Regions from separate parts of the Halomonas sp. V046 genome, predicted to be linked through region 3. Evidence: predicted binding sites of a transcription regulator. Region 3 holds the regulator's gene; each other region holds the start of a gene.
The links. Region 3 encodes sigma-54, which starts transcription at its own class of promoters, with help from an activator protein. Its sites were predicted from a motif close to TGGCACNNNNNTTGCTNT; they were not measured.

Region 1 (4,153 bases), on a different contig from region 3:
TTTTCCCATGACCCCCACCATCATGCAACAGAGGACGCCCATGTCACAGGAGTGCTTGCCATACAATGATGCTCGAATCGAGCGTCTGCTCGAGTTTCTGGCCTGTTCTCCCACCCCGTGGCACGCCACGGCGACCATGGCCTCGCGGCTCGAGGCCGCTGGGTTTCGGCGCCTGGACGAGACCGATGCGTGGCATCTCGAACCGGGGGATCGCTTCTATGTAACGCGCAACGACTCCTCGATCATCGCCGTGGCACTGCCCACGGAAGGTGAAGTGGACGCCCTGCGCATGGTGGGTGCCCATACCGATAGCCCCGGCCTGCGCCTCAAGACCAATGCGGCACAGAACTCGGCCGGTTGGCTGCAGCTCGGCGTTCAGGTCTATGGCGGTGCCTTGCTGTCGCCCTGGTTCGATCGCGACCTGGGGCTCGCCGGTCGCGTCCATGTGCGTCACGCGGACGGACGCCTGGAAGGCGTGCTACTGAACGTCAAGACGCCGGTGGCGATCATCCCGAGCCTCGCCATCCATCTCGATCGTGATGCCAATGACGGCCGCACCCTGAACGCTCAGACCCAGATGGCGCCGGTATTTCTGCAGGGCGGCGCCCAAGAGGACGTCGATCGGCTGCTGCTCGGCTGGCTCAAGAGCGAGCATGGCCTGAGCGACGTCACCGTACTGGACTTTGAGCTCGGCTTCTATGATCTGCAGGCGCCTTCGGTGGTGGGGGTGGGCGGTGAGCTGATCGCCAGTGCCCGTCTCGACAACCTGCTGTCCTGTTTCATAGGTCTTGAGGCAATGCTCGAGGCAGATGGTTCCCAGGGCATGGTGATGGTGGCCAACGATCACGAAGAAGTCGGTAGCGCCAGCGCCTGCGGTGCTCAGGGTCCCTTCCTCGCTGATGTGCTCAAACGCGTTAGTGGGCAGCGAGGCGCCGGGGGGGAAGAGGGCTACATTCGTCTGATTCAGTCATCGCGGATGATTTCCTGCGATAACGCCCATGCCCTGCACCCGAACTTCATCGACAAACACGATGCCCAGCATGGACCGGCGATCAATGGCGGCCCGGTGATCAAGGTCAATGCCAATCAGCGCTACGCCACCAACAGCGCCACTGCGGCGATGTTCCGCGACCTGTGCCAGCAGGCCGGAGTGCCGGTGCAGACCTTCATCACCCGCGCCGACATGGGCTGTGGCAGCACCATCGGGCCGATTACCGCGACGGAGTTGGGCGTACCGACGCTGGATGTTGGCGTTCCCCAGTGGGCCATGCACTCGATTCGTGAAACCGCGGGGACCCAGGACGTGGAACACCTGATCCGCGCGCTGACGGCGTTCTTCAATACCACCGAACTGGCTTGATCGAGCCTGGTCGGGAGTGGGGCGTGTCGGCAAGGCGGGCCCGCCGGGCCATGGCCCGGGGCTAGTGCATGGCCCGGGGCTAGTGCATGGCCTGGTGTATGGGTTTTGGGGCTCCGCGCTCGCCGAAAGCCGTTTGACTCGCGGGCGCCTGTGTAGCCTCTGAAGAAGCGCTGCCCGCTCATCGCGATCCTGGGGGCCGCTCGATCGCCGTTGGGGCGCATCGCTGATCGAGCGGCCCTGCGAGAGGAAATGGCTGGGCAAGAAGGTTGAGCAAGAATGCCGGCCGTCACAGCTGGTCACCAACCTTCACGGCACGAACACAGTGGGGCAGCAGCGGGGGCGCTGGGCAGCGAGGGAACCGCAGAGAAGGAAGTGGCGAGCCCGTGACGAGAGCCCCCACGGCAAAAGAACAGTAAAAAGCCCGTCGATCAAGGATCGACGGGCTTTTTCGTGTCTGGTGGCTACGCCCTGATTCGAACAGGGGACCCCATCATTATGAGTGATGTGCTCTAACCAGCTGAGCTACGTAGCCGTTCAACGCGGCGTATTCTACTTTCGCTGGTGGGAATGTCAATCCCTGGGCGCCCCCTTTCTGGTGCCGGCGGAGTGGCAAGCCGCTTTGCACTCTGTGCCGTTGCGCCTCGTCTGGGCGGGGCCGGGGCGATAAGTGGGTTATCACTGCAGCGAACAGGCGCGCCCTAGGTCTTTGAAATGACGTCTATGTCCAAGGATGGCATGGCACTTGCCTTGCGCTGTGTGGAGAAAGACAACGCAGGCGTCATGGCCAGGTAGTGCCGGCCACACCCGCAAAGGAAAGGCCACGCCCGCAAAGGCCGCACTCGAGATGGTCGGGGATGGCGGGACAGCGGGGCGGTGTAGCGCGGGCTGACGGCTGGGCCAGGGACGTCTGACAGAACACTGCGACAGGGGAGTCGTTGCCAATGGAGTCCATCGAAACCTTCTACGATGTCATGCGGCGACAGGGAATCACGCGCCGCTCGTTTCTCAAGTTCTGTTCGTTGACGGCGGCGGCACTCGGGCTGGGGCCGGCCTATACCGCGAAGATCGCCCACGCCATGGAGACCAAGCCGCGCACACCGGTGGTCTGGTTGCATGGCCTTGAGTGCACTTGCTGCTCTGAGTCGTTCATTCGCTCGGCGCATCCGCTGGTCAAGGACGTGGTGCTGTCGATGATCTCGCTGGACTACGACGACACCCTGATGGCCGCCGCCGGGCATCAGGCGGAAGCCGCCCTGGCCGATACCATCGAGCGCTATAAGGGCAACTACATCCTGGCCGTCGAGGGCAATCCGCCGCTGAACGAGGACGGCATGTTCTGCATCGTGGGTGGCCGGCCCTTCGTGGATCAGCTGCGCGAGACGGCGGCCCACGCCAAGGCGGTTATCTCCTGGGGCTCCTGCGCCAGCCACGGCTGTGTGCAGGCAGCGCGGCCGAATCCGACCCGGGCCACCCCGGTGCACCAGGTGATCACCGACAAGCCCATTATCAAGGTGCCGGGATGCCCGCCCATCGCCGAGGTCATGACCGGTGTCATCACCTACATGCTGACCTTTGACCGGCTGCCCGAGCTCGACCGAACAGGCCGTCCGAAGATGTTCTATTCCCAGCGCATTCACGACAAGTGTTACCGGCGTCCGCACTTCGATGCCGGCCAGTTCGTCGAGTCCTTCGACGACGAGGGCGCGCGGCGCGGCTACTGCCTTTACAAGATGGGCTGCAAGGGGCCGACCACCTACAACGCCTGCTCGACGATTCGCTGGAACGAAGGGGTGAGCTTTCCTATCCAGGCCGGCCACGGCTGCATCGGCTGTTCGGAAGATGGATTCTGGGACAAGGGATCCTGGTACGCGCGATTGCAGGACGTGCATCAGTTCGGTATCGAAGCCAATGCCGATCAGATTGGCGGTGCCGTCGCCACCGGCGTGGGTGGCGCTGTGGCTGTTCATGCCGCCGTCAGTGCCTTGAAACGGGCGCAGGTAAAGCGCCAGTCATCGGTCAGCAGGGAGGATAATTGATGGCACAGATTCGTACACCCAATGGATTCAATCTGGATCGAGGTGGGCGGCGTATCGTCGTAGATCCGGTGACACGTATCGAAGGACACATGCGCTGTGAGGTCAATGTGGATGACAACAATGTCATCCGTAATGCGGTTTCTACCGGCACCATGTGGCGGGGGCTTGAGGTCATACTCAAGGGGCGTGATCCTCGCGATGCCTGGGCCTTCGTCGAGCGCATTTGCGGGGTGTGCACGGGCTGCCATGCGCTGGCGTCGGTGCGTGCCGTGGAAGACGCCTTGGATATTCGCATTCCGCGCAATGCCCACCTGATCCGGGAAATGATGGCCAAGGTGCTGCAGTGGCACGACCACGTGGTGCATTTCTATCATCTGCACGCGCTGGACTGGGTCAATCCGGTCAACGCGTTGAGGGCCGATCCCCGGGCCACGTCACAACTTCAGCAGTTGACCGGGCCTGATCATCCGCTGTCCTCACCCGGCTATTTTCGCGATGTACAGAATCGCCTGAAGAAGTTTATCGAATCCGGCCAGTTGGGGCTTTTCAAGAACGGTTATTGGGATAACCCTGCCTACAAGCTATCGCCAGAAGCGGACCTGATGGCGACGGCTCATTACCTCGAAGCGCTGGACCTGCAGAAGGAAATCGTCAAGGTTCACACCGTCTTCGGTGGCAAGAACCCCCATCCCAACTACATGGTCGGTGGCGTGCCTTGCGCCATCAACATCGACGGCGATCTGGCCGCGGGGGCGCC
Region 2 (4,153 bases), on a different contig from region 3:
AGCGGCCCCGACAGCCTGGCCTGGTAACGCTGGATCTGGGTCGCGGTGCACACGCAGGCCTGGCGCGGGTCACCCAGATGGCCGCAGGGGCAAGGGTTCATCGCCCCAATGAGTTGAAACTGCGCGGGAAACTCTCGCTCACAGTTGGCTCTGGCGATATGGATCCTGCCCGATTCCATCGGCTCACGCATGACTTCCAGCACGTGTCGACTGAACTCCGGCAACTCGTCCAGGAACAGCACCCCGCGGTGGGCCAGGGAGATCTCCCCCGGGCGCGGTTTCGAGCCGCCGCCGACCAGGGCGACGGCGCTGGCGGTATGGTGAGGAGCGCGAAAGGGACGCCTGCTCCACTCCGGCGCCAGCGCCATGCCGCACACCGAGCGCAGTGCCGCGACTTCCAGCACTTCGTCATCGGACAGCGGCGGCAGAATTCCCGGCAGGCGGCTCGCCAACAGCGTCTTGCCGGTGCCAGGCGGCCCGGCGAACAGCAGGTTGTGGCCACCGGCCGCCGCCACTTCCAGGGCCCGACGCGCCTGGTGTTGGCCGCGCACATCGGCCAGGTCAGGGATCTCCTGGGACACCATCACCGGCGGCACCGCCCGGTGCGCCTCGATCGGCGCCTTACCCAGCAGATGGGCGACGACGTCGAGAAGATGATCCGCCGGCAGGACCTCGAGGCCGGCCACCAGCGCCGCCTCGTCGGCATTGGCACGTGGAACCAGCAGACGCCGCTTGGCCGCCCGGGTAGCCAGGGCAAACGGCAGGATGCCCGTCACCGGGCGCAAGCGTCCATCGAGCGCCAGCTCGCCAGCGCATTCGACACCGGACAGTGCCTCGGAGGGGATCTGGCCGGAGGCAACCAGCAGCCCGAGCGCGATGGGCAAATCGAAGCGCCCGCCTTCCTTGGGCAGGTCGGCGGGCGCGAGATTCAAGGTGATACGGCGCAGCGGAAACTCGAGATCCGAGGTCGTCAGGGCGCTGCGTACGCGCTCGCGGCTCTCCCTGACGGCGGCCTCGGGCAGGCCGACCAGTGTCATACCCGGCAGGCCGTTGGCCAGGTGCACCTCGACCTGAACCTCGGGGGCATCCAGCCCGAGCCCGGCTCGAGTGGTGATGATCGCCAGCGTCATTGGCATTCCCTCGCCTCAGGGTCCGCCGGACGTCCTGTCCGGCCTCTGCGCACCGCCTAGGCGGTTCAGCGCGCTTCGTCGTCGCCGCTGCCATGCGCCGGGCCGGCCGGCGCTTCGACACCTTCCTGAGCCACGGCCGGGGGCGTCGCGGCTGCGCGCTGTTCCACGGCCTCCTCGAGGGCGGCGACCTGCTTTTCGAGGGCCTCGACCCGGGAGCGGGTGCGCTGCAGCACGTCCATCAGGATATCGAAGTCTTCCCGAGACACCAGCTCCAGTCGGTCGAAGGCGCCGCGCACCACCTGCTGCACGCCCTTGTGGATCTCGTCCGGGGCTTGGGAGGCGCCCTGCAGACGCTCGCCGATCTGCTGGGCCAAGCGGCTGATACGGTCCTGGCTGACCATGATGATTCTCCTTGAGATGAAGGTGTGACGCTCCCGACAGGATACGCAAGGGGCGGCGTCGGCGCATGTGTCTTGTCGTCACTCACCCTGTCGAGCCGGCGTCGGCTCGCCCCTCATTGGCGCACGCCATTTCTCGCCGAGCACCAAAATAGTGCGCATCGTTATCTCCGGCACAGTGCATTGCAGCATCTGGCACCAATAGATAATTACAACAAACTGATATGTAAGAGATTAAAAAGGACCTGGCACGGTTCACGCTTTAACAAGCCATGAATGCACCGAGCGGCACCATGCCGCCACACTTCCCGCAGGGAGAACCGGTATGAAGCTGATCACCGCCATCATCAAGCCATTCAAGCTGGACGACGTGCGCGAGGCGCTGGCCGACAACGGCGTCCAAGGCATCACCGTCACCGAGGTCAAGGGCTTCGGTCGCCAGAAAGGCCACACCGAGCTCTATCGCGGCGCCGAGTACGTCGTCGACTTCCTGCCCAAGGTAAAGGTCGAGGTCGCGGTCGATGAAGATCGTCTGGACACCGTGCTGGACGCCATCTGCAACGCGGCCAACAGCGGCAAGATCGGCGACGGCAAGGTATTCGTCACCCCGCTGGAAGACGTCATCCGCATCCGCACCGGTGAGCGCGGCGCGGACGCCGTTTGAGCCTTGGCCGTCTCCCCGGCTACCGCATCCCTGGTTTGAATAAGAGAGAACCTCCATGGTCGACATCAGTGAACTGAGTTACGCGCTCGACACCTTCTATTTCTTGATCTGTGGCGCCCTGGTCATGTGGATGGCCGCGGGCTTCTCGATGCTCGAGGCCGGCCTTGTGCGCGCCAAGAACACCGCCGAGATCCTGACCAAGAACATCGTGCTGTTCGCCATCGCCTGCACCATGTACCTGCTGGTGGGCTACTTCATCATGTACTCCTCCGACGGCGGCGGTTTCCTGCCCAATCTCGGCTTTCTGCTCGGCGCCGAGAACAGCGTCGACGCCGTGCTCGCCGGTGGCGACGATGCGCCCTACTACTCCGCCCGCGCCGACTTCTTCTTTCAGGTCGTGTTCGTGGCCACCGCCATGTCCATCGTCTCCGGTGCCGTGGCCGAACGCATGAAGCTGTGGGCCTTCCTGGCCTTCGCCGTGGTCATGACCGGCTTCATCTATCCGGTGTCCGGCTACTGGACCTGGGGCGGTGGCTGGCTGTCCGAAGCGGGTTTCTCGGACTACGCCGGGTCTGGCATCGTGCACCTGGCTGGCGCGTCCGCGGCCCTCGCTGGCGTCCTGGTCCTGGGCCCGCGCAAGGGCAAGTACGGCAAAAACGGCGCGATTTTCGCCATCCCTGGCGCCAACATGCCGCTGGCGACCCTGGGTACCTTCATCCTGTGGCTGGGCTGGTTCGGCTTCAACGGCGGCTCCGAGCTCAAGGTCTCCGACGTGTCCTCCGCCAACAACATGGCCCAGGTTCTGGTCAACACCAACGCCGCCGCCGCCGGTGGTGTCCTCGCCGCCCTGGGGCTTGCCAAGGTGTGGTTCCGCAAGGCCGACCTGACCATGGCCCTGAACGGCGCCATCGCCGGTCTGGTGGCCATCACCGCCGACCCGCTGTCGCCGTCGGCCCTCGGCGCGACCCTGATCGGTGCCTTCGGCGGCGTGCTGGTGGTGCTGTCCATCGTCACCCTCGACAAGCTGCGCCTGGACGACCCGGTCGGTGCCATCTCGGCCCACGGTGTGGTCGGCATCTGGGGGGTCCTGGCGGTCCCGCTGAACAACGCCGACGCCACCTTCGGTGCCCAGTTGCTCGGAATCGCCGGCATCTTCGCCTGGGTCTTCGCGGCGAGCCTGGTGGTGTGGCTGATCATCAAGGCGGTGATGGGCGTGCGCGTCACCGAAGAAGAAGAATACGAAGGCGTCGACCTTGCCGAATGCGGCCTCGAAGCCTACCCCGAGTTTAACGTCGCCAAGAAGTAACCCCGAGGTTACCGCGACTCCAGTGAGCTGGCGTGCTCCACCTGGCCCCTTCGGGGGTCTTTTTTATTGCTGTCCGCCAGGCGTATGCTTTGTCACACTAGACAGGAAAGGCGCATTGCCGCGCCGCTTCAGGAAGCGCTCCCAGCGCACCGTCACGCCGTGCACGCGAGCCTTCCCTCAATGGACAGGACGAGGAACACGACCATGAAACTGGTGACCGCCATCATCAAGCCCTTCAAGCTCGACGACGTTCGCGAGTCGCTCTCGGAAATCGGCGTCCAGGGCATCACCGTCACCGAGGTCAAGGGCTTCGGCCGTCAGAAAGGCCATACCGAGCTCTACCGCGGCGCCGAGTACGTCGTCGACTTTCTGCCCAAGGTGAAGCTCGAGGTAGCCGTGGACGACGGCATGACCGAGCAGGTCATCGAGGCCATCACCCAGGTCGCGAACACCGGCAAGATCGGCGACGGCAAGATCTTCGTCACCCCGCTCGAGCAGGTCATTCGTATTCGTACCGGCGAAACCGACAAGGATGCGGTATAACCCCGAGGGCCTGACCCAGAGACCAAGGCGCGGCCCAGGCGACGGAAGCTGTCTTCAGCCACCCCACTGGAGCAGGTCATTCGTATTCGCACCGGCGAAACCGACAAGGATG
Region 3 (4,153 bases):
GCTGCGCTTAAGATCGGCCAGCAGACCCGGAAAGCGCTTGAGCGCCTCCGGCAGGTTGCGGGCGTCGATACTGACGGCGATGCGGCGCGAATGGCCGTTTTCCAACTCCTCGACCAGTGCGCCCAGTAGCATCGCCGGGAGGTTGTCGATGGCGTAGAAGCCGAGATCCTCAAGGGCCTGCAGGGCAATCGACTTGCCCGAGCCGGAACGGCCGCTGATGATCACGAGCTGCATGGCATCTTTCTCCTGGTCGAAGCGGGCCCGGTCGGGCGCCGCGACGCGGCCTGCTCAGCCGCTGACGTCGTTGTCGGGGGCGTGGTGATGGATGGCTTGCTGCAAGCGCTCGTGCAGTTCGCGTTGGGAACTGGCGTGACGCAAGCGCTGGCGAGTCTCGGCATCGTTCATCACGCCGGCGACCTGACCGAGCAACGCAAGGTGGGCGTCGTCGGCCTCCTCGGGCACCAGCAGCACGAAGACCAGGTCGACGGGTTCGCCGTCGATGGCGTCGAAGTCGATGGGCTCGGCGAGCTTGAGAAAGCCGCAGATCGGCGCCTTGCAGTGCGGGCTGCGGGCATGGGGAATGGCGACGCCATTGCCGATGCCGGTGCTGCCCAGGCGCTCTCGGCCAATCAAGCGGCTGAAGACTTCCTGGCTATCCAGGCTAGGGGTGTTTTGCGCGATGAAGGTGCTGAAAAACTCCAGCACCCTCTTCTTGCTGCCTCCCGGCACATCGTAGAGCGTGCGCTCGGGAGGAAGAATGGCGTCCAGTGTCATGAGGGATCAGCGAATGCCGGCGCCTTGGGCGCGGGCCTGTGATTTTTCCTTATGCTTGACCAACTGGCGATCCAGCTTGTCGGCAAGCGCGTCAATGGCGGCATACATGTCAATGTCCGTGGCATCCGCATGCAGGTCGGCGCCGGCGGCGTGAAGCGTGCAGGCGGCGAGCTGGCGTTCTTTTTCGACGGAGAGAGTCACCTGAACGTTGGTAATATTATCGTAGTGACGCTCAACGCGAGCGAGCTTCTCCTGTACATAGTCACGCAGGGGGTCGGTCAGTTCCACATGATGGCCAGTGATATTGACTTGCATGACACGCTCCTTGCTCTTGCGGGTGATGGCTCGATTGTAACCCTTTTTCCGATCCTGCAAACCCCCTGTCATCCACTCGTCAAAATTGCCCGGCAATGGCGTTTTTTCAAGGGGTTGTGCTTTTGTGGCAAGTGGGCTATAGGCGCTCGGCCGGTGCCTGGCTGACCGCTGGTTGGTACCGGAAGGGAGCATCGTCCAGGGCGATACGCAACGCTCGACAAGCGTCAGGGCGGCGCATCTTTTCCGGGGTGGGTGGCCTTTCCCTGCCCGTCACCGCAACCGCTTGCGCTCGCTGGAAGAGCGGATGTTCATCGCTTCGCGGTACTTCGCCACGGTACGCCGTGCCACGTTGACGCCATCTTCGGCCAGCAGGTCGACCAGCTTGCTGTCGGAGAGTGGCTTGCGTGGAGGCTCATCGTGAATGAGCTTCTTGATCCTGGCTCGGATGGCGGTGCTGGAATGGGCATCGCTACCGCCGTCGCCACCCACCTGACTCGAGAAAAAGTACTTCAACTCGAAGACGCCCCGTGGGGTATGCACGAATTTCTGCGTTGTGACGCGGGAGATCGTCGACTCATGCATCTCCACCTTGTCGGCGATATCGGCGAGTATCAACGGTCTCATCGCGGCTTCCCCGTGGTCCAGGAAGTCGATCTGGCGGACCATGATCTCGCGCCCGACCTTGAGCAGCGTGTCGTTGCGGCTCGACAGGCTTTTCATCAGCCAGCGGGCTTCCTGGAGATGATCCTTGAGGAACTGGTTGTCCTGGCTCTTGTCGGCACGACGTATCAGGGCGGCGTAGTCGGGCTGGATGCGAAGCCTGGGCATGGCGTCGGGATTCAGCTCGACTTGCCAGCCCTCGCGGGTGTGTCGTACCACGAGATCCGGGATGACGTAGGTCGAGCCGCTGTCGCCGAAACCACTGCAGGGGCGAGGGTCGAGGCTGCGGATCAGGTCGATGACCGCATCGAGCTCGCTATCCTCGAGCCCGAGTCGGCGCTTGAGCAGGCGACGGTCGTCGCCTGCCAGGGCCTCCAGGAACTGGCGTACCAGTCGGCCGGCCTGAGGCAGCAAGGCCGTGTCGCGGGGCAGGGCGTCGAGCTGAAGCATCAGGCACTCGCGAAGGTCTCGGGCGAAGACGCCGGTGGGCTCGAAGCGCTGCAGGCGGGTCAATACGCCTTCCACTTCGATCAGCTCGAGATCGCCCAGGTCTTGGCGCTTGAGGCCCTCGTGAATGTCCTCGAGGGATTGGTCGAGATAGCCATCGGCGTTGGTCGCGTCGATCAGGCTCTCCGCGATCTGGACGTCGCGCGCCGCGATGTCGAGCATCGCCAGTTGCCAGAGCAGGTGGTCGTGCAACGACTGGCCGTCCGGCTGGCGCTCGAAATCCGGGCCCTCGCCACTGCCGGCCGGGGAGGTGCCCAGGTCCTGATAGGTATCCGACCAGTCACTGTCCACGGTCAACTCGCTCGGAATCTCGTCGGACCAGTCGTCGTCGGGCGCCTCCTTGACCGCTTGCTCGCCGAACTCGTCCTCGAGTTCGAGCATGGGGTTGGTCTCCAGCGCCTGCTGGATTTCCTGACGCAGATCCAGAGTGGAAAGCTGCAGCAGGGCGATCGCCTGCTGCAGTTGGGGAGTCATGGTGAGCTGGGTGCCGACACGCAGTTGCAGCGACGCCTTCAAGGACATGCGGATAATCCACTCGACTTACGGAAAGGTCCACCCTAGCCCCCAGTGCTTGACCATGCAAGGCTCTTGCCAACATAAGATGTTAACGCAAGGAAGTGCGTGGTCGAGATCAGAGACGTTGCCCAATGCGGAGCACCCGGGCGGTCTCCCGCGGGGGCTCGCAAAGCCTCGCCGAGGCGCGCCAGAGGAGGCTTCGTGGCGGGGGAGAGGCGTTATTCGGCCGACAGGATCCGGCGTGGCGCTTGGTACCACACCGTCGTCGCGGCCCCGGCGGTTGTCAGAGCCTGAAGTTCTCGCCGAGGTAGACTTCCTTGACCTTCTGGTTGGCGAGAATGGCATCGGCGCCGCCTTCGGCGATGATCTGGCCGTCACCGACGATATAGGCATGATCGCAGATGTCCAGCGTATCGCGGACGTTGTGATCGGTGATCAGGACACCAATGTCGCGAGCCTTGAGCTGGCGAATGATGGTCTTGATCTCACCCACCGAGATCGGGTCGACGCCGGCGAAGGGTTCATCGAGCAGAATAAAGGCGGGTTCCGTGGCCAGCGCTCGAGCGATCTCGACCCGTCGACGCTCACCGCCAGACAGGCTCATGCCTGGATTGTCGCGAATGTGAGTCACGTGAAAATCCTCGAGCAGCTGCTCGAGGCGCGACTCGCGGCCGCCGCGATCCAGATCCTTGCGTGTCTCGAGAATCGCCATGATGTTGTCGGCCACCGACAGCTTGCGAAAGATCGAGGCTTCCTGGGGCAGGTAGCCGATGCCGGCAAGGGCCCGTTCGTGCATGGCGGCGCGGCTCAGGTCCTGGTCATCGATGGTGACCGTGCCCGCATCGGCGCGCACCAGGCCGACGATCATGTAGAAGGAAGTCGTCTTGCCGGCCCCGTTGGGTCCGAGCAGGCCGACGATGCTGCCTTGGGCGATGGACAGGCTGATGTCCTGGACCACGCGGCGACGCTTGTAGCTCTTGGCCAGGTGGCGGGCGTGAAGTGTCTTCATTGGCTGCCTTGCTGCTCCGGCTCCAGGGTCATGCGAATGCGCTGGGTACCATCGACGCCCTCGGCGCTGGAGCGAGCCTGTACCACACGGCGATCGAGAAAGTACTCGAGGTAGGCACCATCGAAGGTGTCGTTGGCCTTGTGCAGCTCGGCCTCATTGATCAGCTCCATGCGCCGCTCTGCGACGTGGTAGATCACCGTACGTCCCCAGCCTTTGACCACCGGTTCTTCGGGAGAGGGTTTCTGTTCGAGGTAGGCGCGCTGGCCGGTGGCCGTCGCCCGGGTCAGCTGTCCTTGGTCGTTGCGCTGGATCTCTACCCGGTTGCCGGTGAGGATCATGCTGCCCTGGACAATACGAACGTCGCCCGTATAG
Region 4 (4,153 bases), on a different contig from region 3:
CCACCCGCGCGATGATCCACCAGTCGTGGCGAGCCTCACCGGGAGGGGGCATCAACCCGCGCTGTCGAGACAGGCGCCGCTCGGAGTTGGTCACGGTGCCGTCCTTCTCCGACCAGCCGCTGGCCGGTAGCACGATATCGGCGAGCTCGACCAGGTCGGTGTCCGCCATGCACTCAGAGACGATCACCAGCGGGCACTTGGCGATGGCGGCGCGCACCCGGTTGGCGTCGGGCAGGCTGATCAGCGGATTGGTCGCCATGATCCACAGCGCCTGAATCTCGCCGCGCTCGATGGCCTCGAACAGGTCGACCGCCTTGTGGCCCGGCCCCTGTGGCAACGTCGGGGTCAGCGAATCGGTGGTCCAGAAGCGCGTCACCCGGTCGATGGCGCCGGGGCCATCGTAGTCCATGTGAGCGGCGAGCTGATTGGCCAGGCCGCCCACCTCACGCCCACCCATGGCGTTCGGCTGGCCGGTGATGGAAAAGGGTCCGGCACCCGGCAGGCCGATCTTGCCGCCGGCCAGGTGGCAGTTGATGATCGCGTGGCACTTGTCGGTGCCGCTGGTGGATTGATTGATGCCCTGGGAGTAAAGCGTCACCACGTGCAGTTGGCTGGCAAACCAGTAGTAGAAGGTCTCGAGTCGCTCGGCGTCGACGTCGCAGTCCGCCGCCACGGCCTCGATATCGCCGCCGCCCTCCCGCGCGGCCGCCAGGGCGTCATCGAAGCCCGAGGTGAAGGCGTCCAGATAGACCCTGTCGAGTCGCCTGCGATCCGCCATGAAGGCCAGCAGCCCGTTGAACAGGCGGGCATCCGACCCGGGCCGTATGCCCAGATACAGATCGGCCAACTCGCAGCTGTCGGTCACGCGTGGGTCGATGACCACCACGCGCATCAGCGGATTGCGGGTCTTGGCCACGCGCAGACGCTGGAACAGCACCGGGTGATTCCAGGCCAGGTTGGAGCCGACCAGCACGACCAGTTCGGCCTCCTCCAGATCCTCGTAGCTGCAGGGTACGGCGTCGGCGCCGAACGAGCGCTTGTAGGCGGCCACCGCCGACGCCATGCACAGCCGCGAATTGGTATCCAGATGGGGCGTGCCGAGAAAGCCCTTGAACAGCTTATTGGCCGCGTAGTAGTCCTCGGTCAACAGTTGCCCCGAGAGGTATCCGGCGACGGCCTGGTTGCCGTGGCGGTGACGGACACCTTGAAGGCGCTCACCGACCGCGTCCAGGGCGGTCTCCCAGTCGACCTCGATGCCATCCACCCGAGGGCGCGTCAAGCGGCCGTGGTGGCCAAGCGTCTCCGCCAGCGCCGAGCCCTTCACGCACAGGCGACCGTAGTTGGCGGGATGCTCGCTATCGCCTTCGACGTCCACCACGACCCCGGCCTCGAGGCGCGCCTTGACCCCGCAGCCCACCCCGCAATAGGGACAGGTGGTCAAGGCGGTGACGCTGTCTGACCGCGGCTCGCCCCGGGCGTTGCACAACTGAGCCATATCGCTCTCCTGGATGCCATTGATAGCGTGGCGGGGGAGCCACCACGCAAGACGCCCACCGTCCTGGTGACTCACCGCGGCGGCGGCAAGCACTCAAGGACCGGTGGGCGTCGTTGCCGGTGGAAGCCGGCGTTGGCTCCCCCTGATCTACCCATCAGGAAAGCAAGAGACGTGCCAGGCTAGCGAAAGTGGCGACCAAACGGCGTCCGGCAGGGATCCCTTCACGAGTCCCGCCAGCGCGAACCGGCGATCACGCCGGTCCTGGTGCACCATGGCTCCGGCGCACCAAGGTCGGCTGCACCACTGCGGTGCAGCAAACACCGCCGCCCCTTCCGGCGTCGTGCCCCCGGCGTCATTCCCCTGCGTCGCGGGGAGGCGTCCAAGGTCCCCGCCCAATGAGGGGCGTGCCCACAGCCGAGGCGCCGTCGGCTTGACCGTGGCTCGCCGGCCCACACCTGGAACACTTATTGCATAAACCTGTTGCATTAGTTTATTGCATTAGCTTATTGCATCAACTAGGCATCGCGAGGACCCAAGCGTTCCGCTATCTTCCGCACCGCCCGACCGCCCTGGCGGTCGGCCAGCTCCAGTCCACGAGTCACGCCCATGCCCGAACCCCTGAAAGTGCTTCTGGTCGACGACGAGATCGTGCGTGCCGCCATGATCGAAGAGGCATTGGCCGGCGAGGGCCACGCGGTCATCTGCCGTCTGACGAGCCCGGCCAGCCTCAACGACATGGTCGCGCGCCATCGCCCGGACGTGGTGATCATCGACATGGAATCCCCCGATCGCGACACCCTGGACAGCATGGCCTTGCTCAATCGCGAGAACCCTCGCCCGGTGGTGTTCTTCGCCGACCAGCACGACCCGCACTCGATGCAGGATGCGCTCAAGGCCGGCGTCAGTGCCTACGTGGTCGACGGCCTGGTTCCCGGGCGAGTCAAGGCGATCATGGACGTCGCCATCGCCCGCTTCGCGTCCTTCCAGTCCATGCGTCAGGAGCTCGATCGAACGCGCAATCAGCTCGCCGAACGCAAGCGTATCGAGCGCGCCAAGGGCCTGCTGATGAAGCATCAGAGCTGCGACGAGCAGCAGGCCTACCGCATGCTGCGCAAGCTGGCCATGGACCGCGGCCAACGCATCCATGAGGTGGCCACCAACGTGATCGACATCCTCGAACGCCTGGAGAAGGGACAATGAACCAACCACCGACGACGCCGTCGTCCGCCACGGCGATCTGCACCTCCATCACGGCCGCAGGGGCCTCCTTCCGACCGCCCGAACTCGAGGCGCTGACGCTGGGCTTCATCCCGCTAGTCGATGCCGCCCTGCTGGTGGCCGCCCGAGAAGGCGGCTTCTTCGCTGCCGCAGGACTGGATGTCAGTCTGTCACGCGAGAACGCCTGGTCGACCCTGCGCGACAAGGTCGCCGCCGGCCTGCTCGACGGCGCCCATATGCTTGCCCCGCTGCCGCTGGCCATGAGCCTCGGCCTGTCCCGTGCGCCCTGTGAAACCCTGGCGCCGATGGTGCTCGGCTCCCAGGGCAATACCCTGGTGCTGTCCAATCGCTATGCCGAGGGCATGCCTCCTCCTGCCCCACAAGATCCGGGCGCCAACGCGCGCCGGCTGCGCGAGACCCTGGCCGAGCACCTGATCCACGGCAGCGGCACGCCACCGCGGCTGGCCATGGTCTATCCCTGGTCGTGTCAGCACTTTCAGCTGCGTGATTGGCTGGGTCGTGGCGGCATCGACCCGGACAGCAGCGTCGAGCTCGTCGCCCTGCCGCCGCCGCGGATGGTCGACGCCCTGCGCGACGGCCAGATCGATGGCTTCTGCGTCGGCGAACCCTGGGGGAGCCTGGCCGAGCATCACGGCGTGGGACGCATCGTCGCCACTGGCGCCGACCTGTGGCCCGGACATCCGGAGAAGGTACTCGGCGTCACCGCGTCCTGGGCCAAGCGCTACCCGGGCACCTTGGACGCGCTGATACGCTCGCTGATCGCCACCGCCGCCTGGCTCGATGAGGTTCCGACGGCGACGCGACAGACTCGGGATTGGCTCGCCCTACCACCCTATCTGGACCGCAGCATCGACCACCTGGATGACCTGCGCCTGGGCCTGGCACCCGCCCGCCAGCGTCTCACCGAAGTGCTGCGGCCCTGCCCGGAGGCCTTCGTCGCCATCGCCGAGCACCTCGATCAACAGCTCACGGCCAGGGGCCGCCGACTCGACGCCGACACCCTGGAGGATTGCTATAGCCCAACCGCCTTCGACCGCGTGGCTCGGCCCCGGACTCAGGGGCCTGAAGGTGAATAGTGCAAACCGCCGCCAAGGCGCACCAATGGTGTGCCTCGACACCGGACGGCGCGCCGTCAGCGCAGGCCCCTGGGTGTAAAAAAACCCACAACACCATGAAAAAATTAAGGTAATTGAACTCTGGCCCAGGTCTTGATTGTCATCTGACAAAGGCCGGCCCAAGCGCCTGCCGCGATCAACGAAGATCGCCCACTACGTCGGACCACCGTTTCCACACCAGCCTTCGCCACAGCCCTTGGACAAAGACGTCTCCAACACCCCGCATCTGGGGCGTTCGAGGCGTCTTTTGGGTTGTCGGCACGCGCCGGCAGCGAACAGAGAGGACCCCTGACATGCGCCGTGA

Region 1: the regulator sigma-54 is predicted to act here: its motif matches at 2,092-2,109, upstream of ACUN9Y_RS10285 (hydrogenase small subunit).
Region 2: the regulator sigma-54 is predicted to act here: its motif matches at 1,775-1,792, upstream of ACUN9Y_RS03515 (P-II family nitrogen regulator).
Region 4: the regulator sigma-54 is predicted to act here: its motif matches at 1,952-1,969, upstream of ACUN9Y_RS10970 (ANTAR domain-containing response regulator).

The regions. Positions count from the first base shown of each region.
Region 1 covers NZ_JBQXYF010000006.1:247,960-252,112, reverse strand. Annotated here, with positions in the region: gene ACUN9Y_RS10295 (M18 family aminopeptidase) at 56-1,360, shown strand; tRNA gene ACUN9Y_RS10290 (tRNA-Met) at 1,816-1,892, opposite strand; gene ACUN9Y_RS10285 (hydrogenase small subunit) at 2,302-3,396, shown strand; gene ACUN9Y_RS10280 (nickel-dependent hydrogenase large subunit) at 3,396-4,153, shown strand, end outside.
Region 2 covers NZ_JBQXYF010000002.1:237,551-241,703, reverse strand. Annotated here, with positions in the region: gene ACUN9Y_RS03525 (YifB family Mg chelatase-like AAA ATPase) at 1-1,130, opposite strand, end outside; gene ACUN9Y_RS03520 (accessory factor UbiK family protein) at 1,196-1,531, opposite strand; gene ACUN9Y_RS03515 (P-II family nitrogen regulator) at 1,854-2,192, shown strand; gene ACUN9Y_RS03510 (ammonium transporter) at 2,248-3,498, shown strand; gene glnK (P-II family nitrogen regulator) at 3,703-4,041, shown strand.
Region 3 covers NZ_JBQXYF010000004.1:46,886-51,038, forward strand. Annotated here, with positions in the region: gene rapZ (RNase adapter RapZ) at 1-234, opposite strand, end outside; gene ptsN (PTS IIA-like nitrogen regulatory protein PtsN) at 289-774, opposite strand; gene hpf (ribosome hibernation-promoting factor, HPF/YfiA family) at 781-1,089, opposite strand; gene ACUN9Y_RS06250 (RNA polymerase factor sigma-54) at 1,360-2,778, opposite strand; gene lptB (LPS export ABC transporter ATP-binding protein) at 3,056-3,781, opposite strand; gene lptA (lipopolysaccharide transport periplasmic protein LptA) at 3,778-4,153, opposite strand, start outside.
Region 4 covers NZ_JBQXYF010000007.1:87,923-92,075, reverse strand. Annotated here, with positions in the region: gene ACUN9Y_RS10975 (nitrate reductase) at 1-1,495, opposite strand, end outside; gene ACUN9Y_RS10970 (ANTAR domain-containing response regulator) at 2,102-2,695, shown strand; gene ACUN9Y_RS10965 (CmpA/NrtA family ABC transporter substrate-binding protein) at 2,692-3,810, shown strand; gene ACUN9Y_RS10960 (NAD(P)/FAD-dependent oxidoreductase) at 4,143-4,153, shown strand, end outside.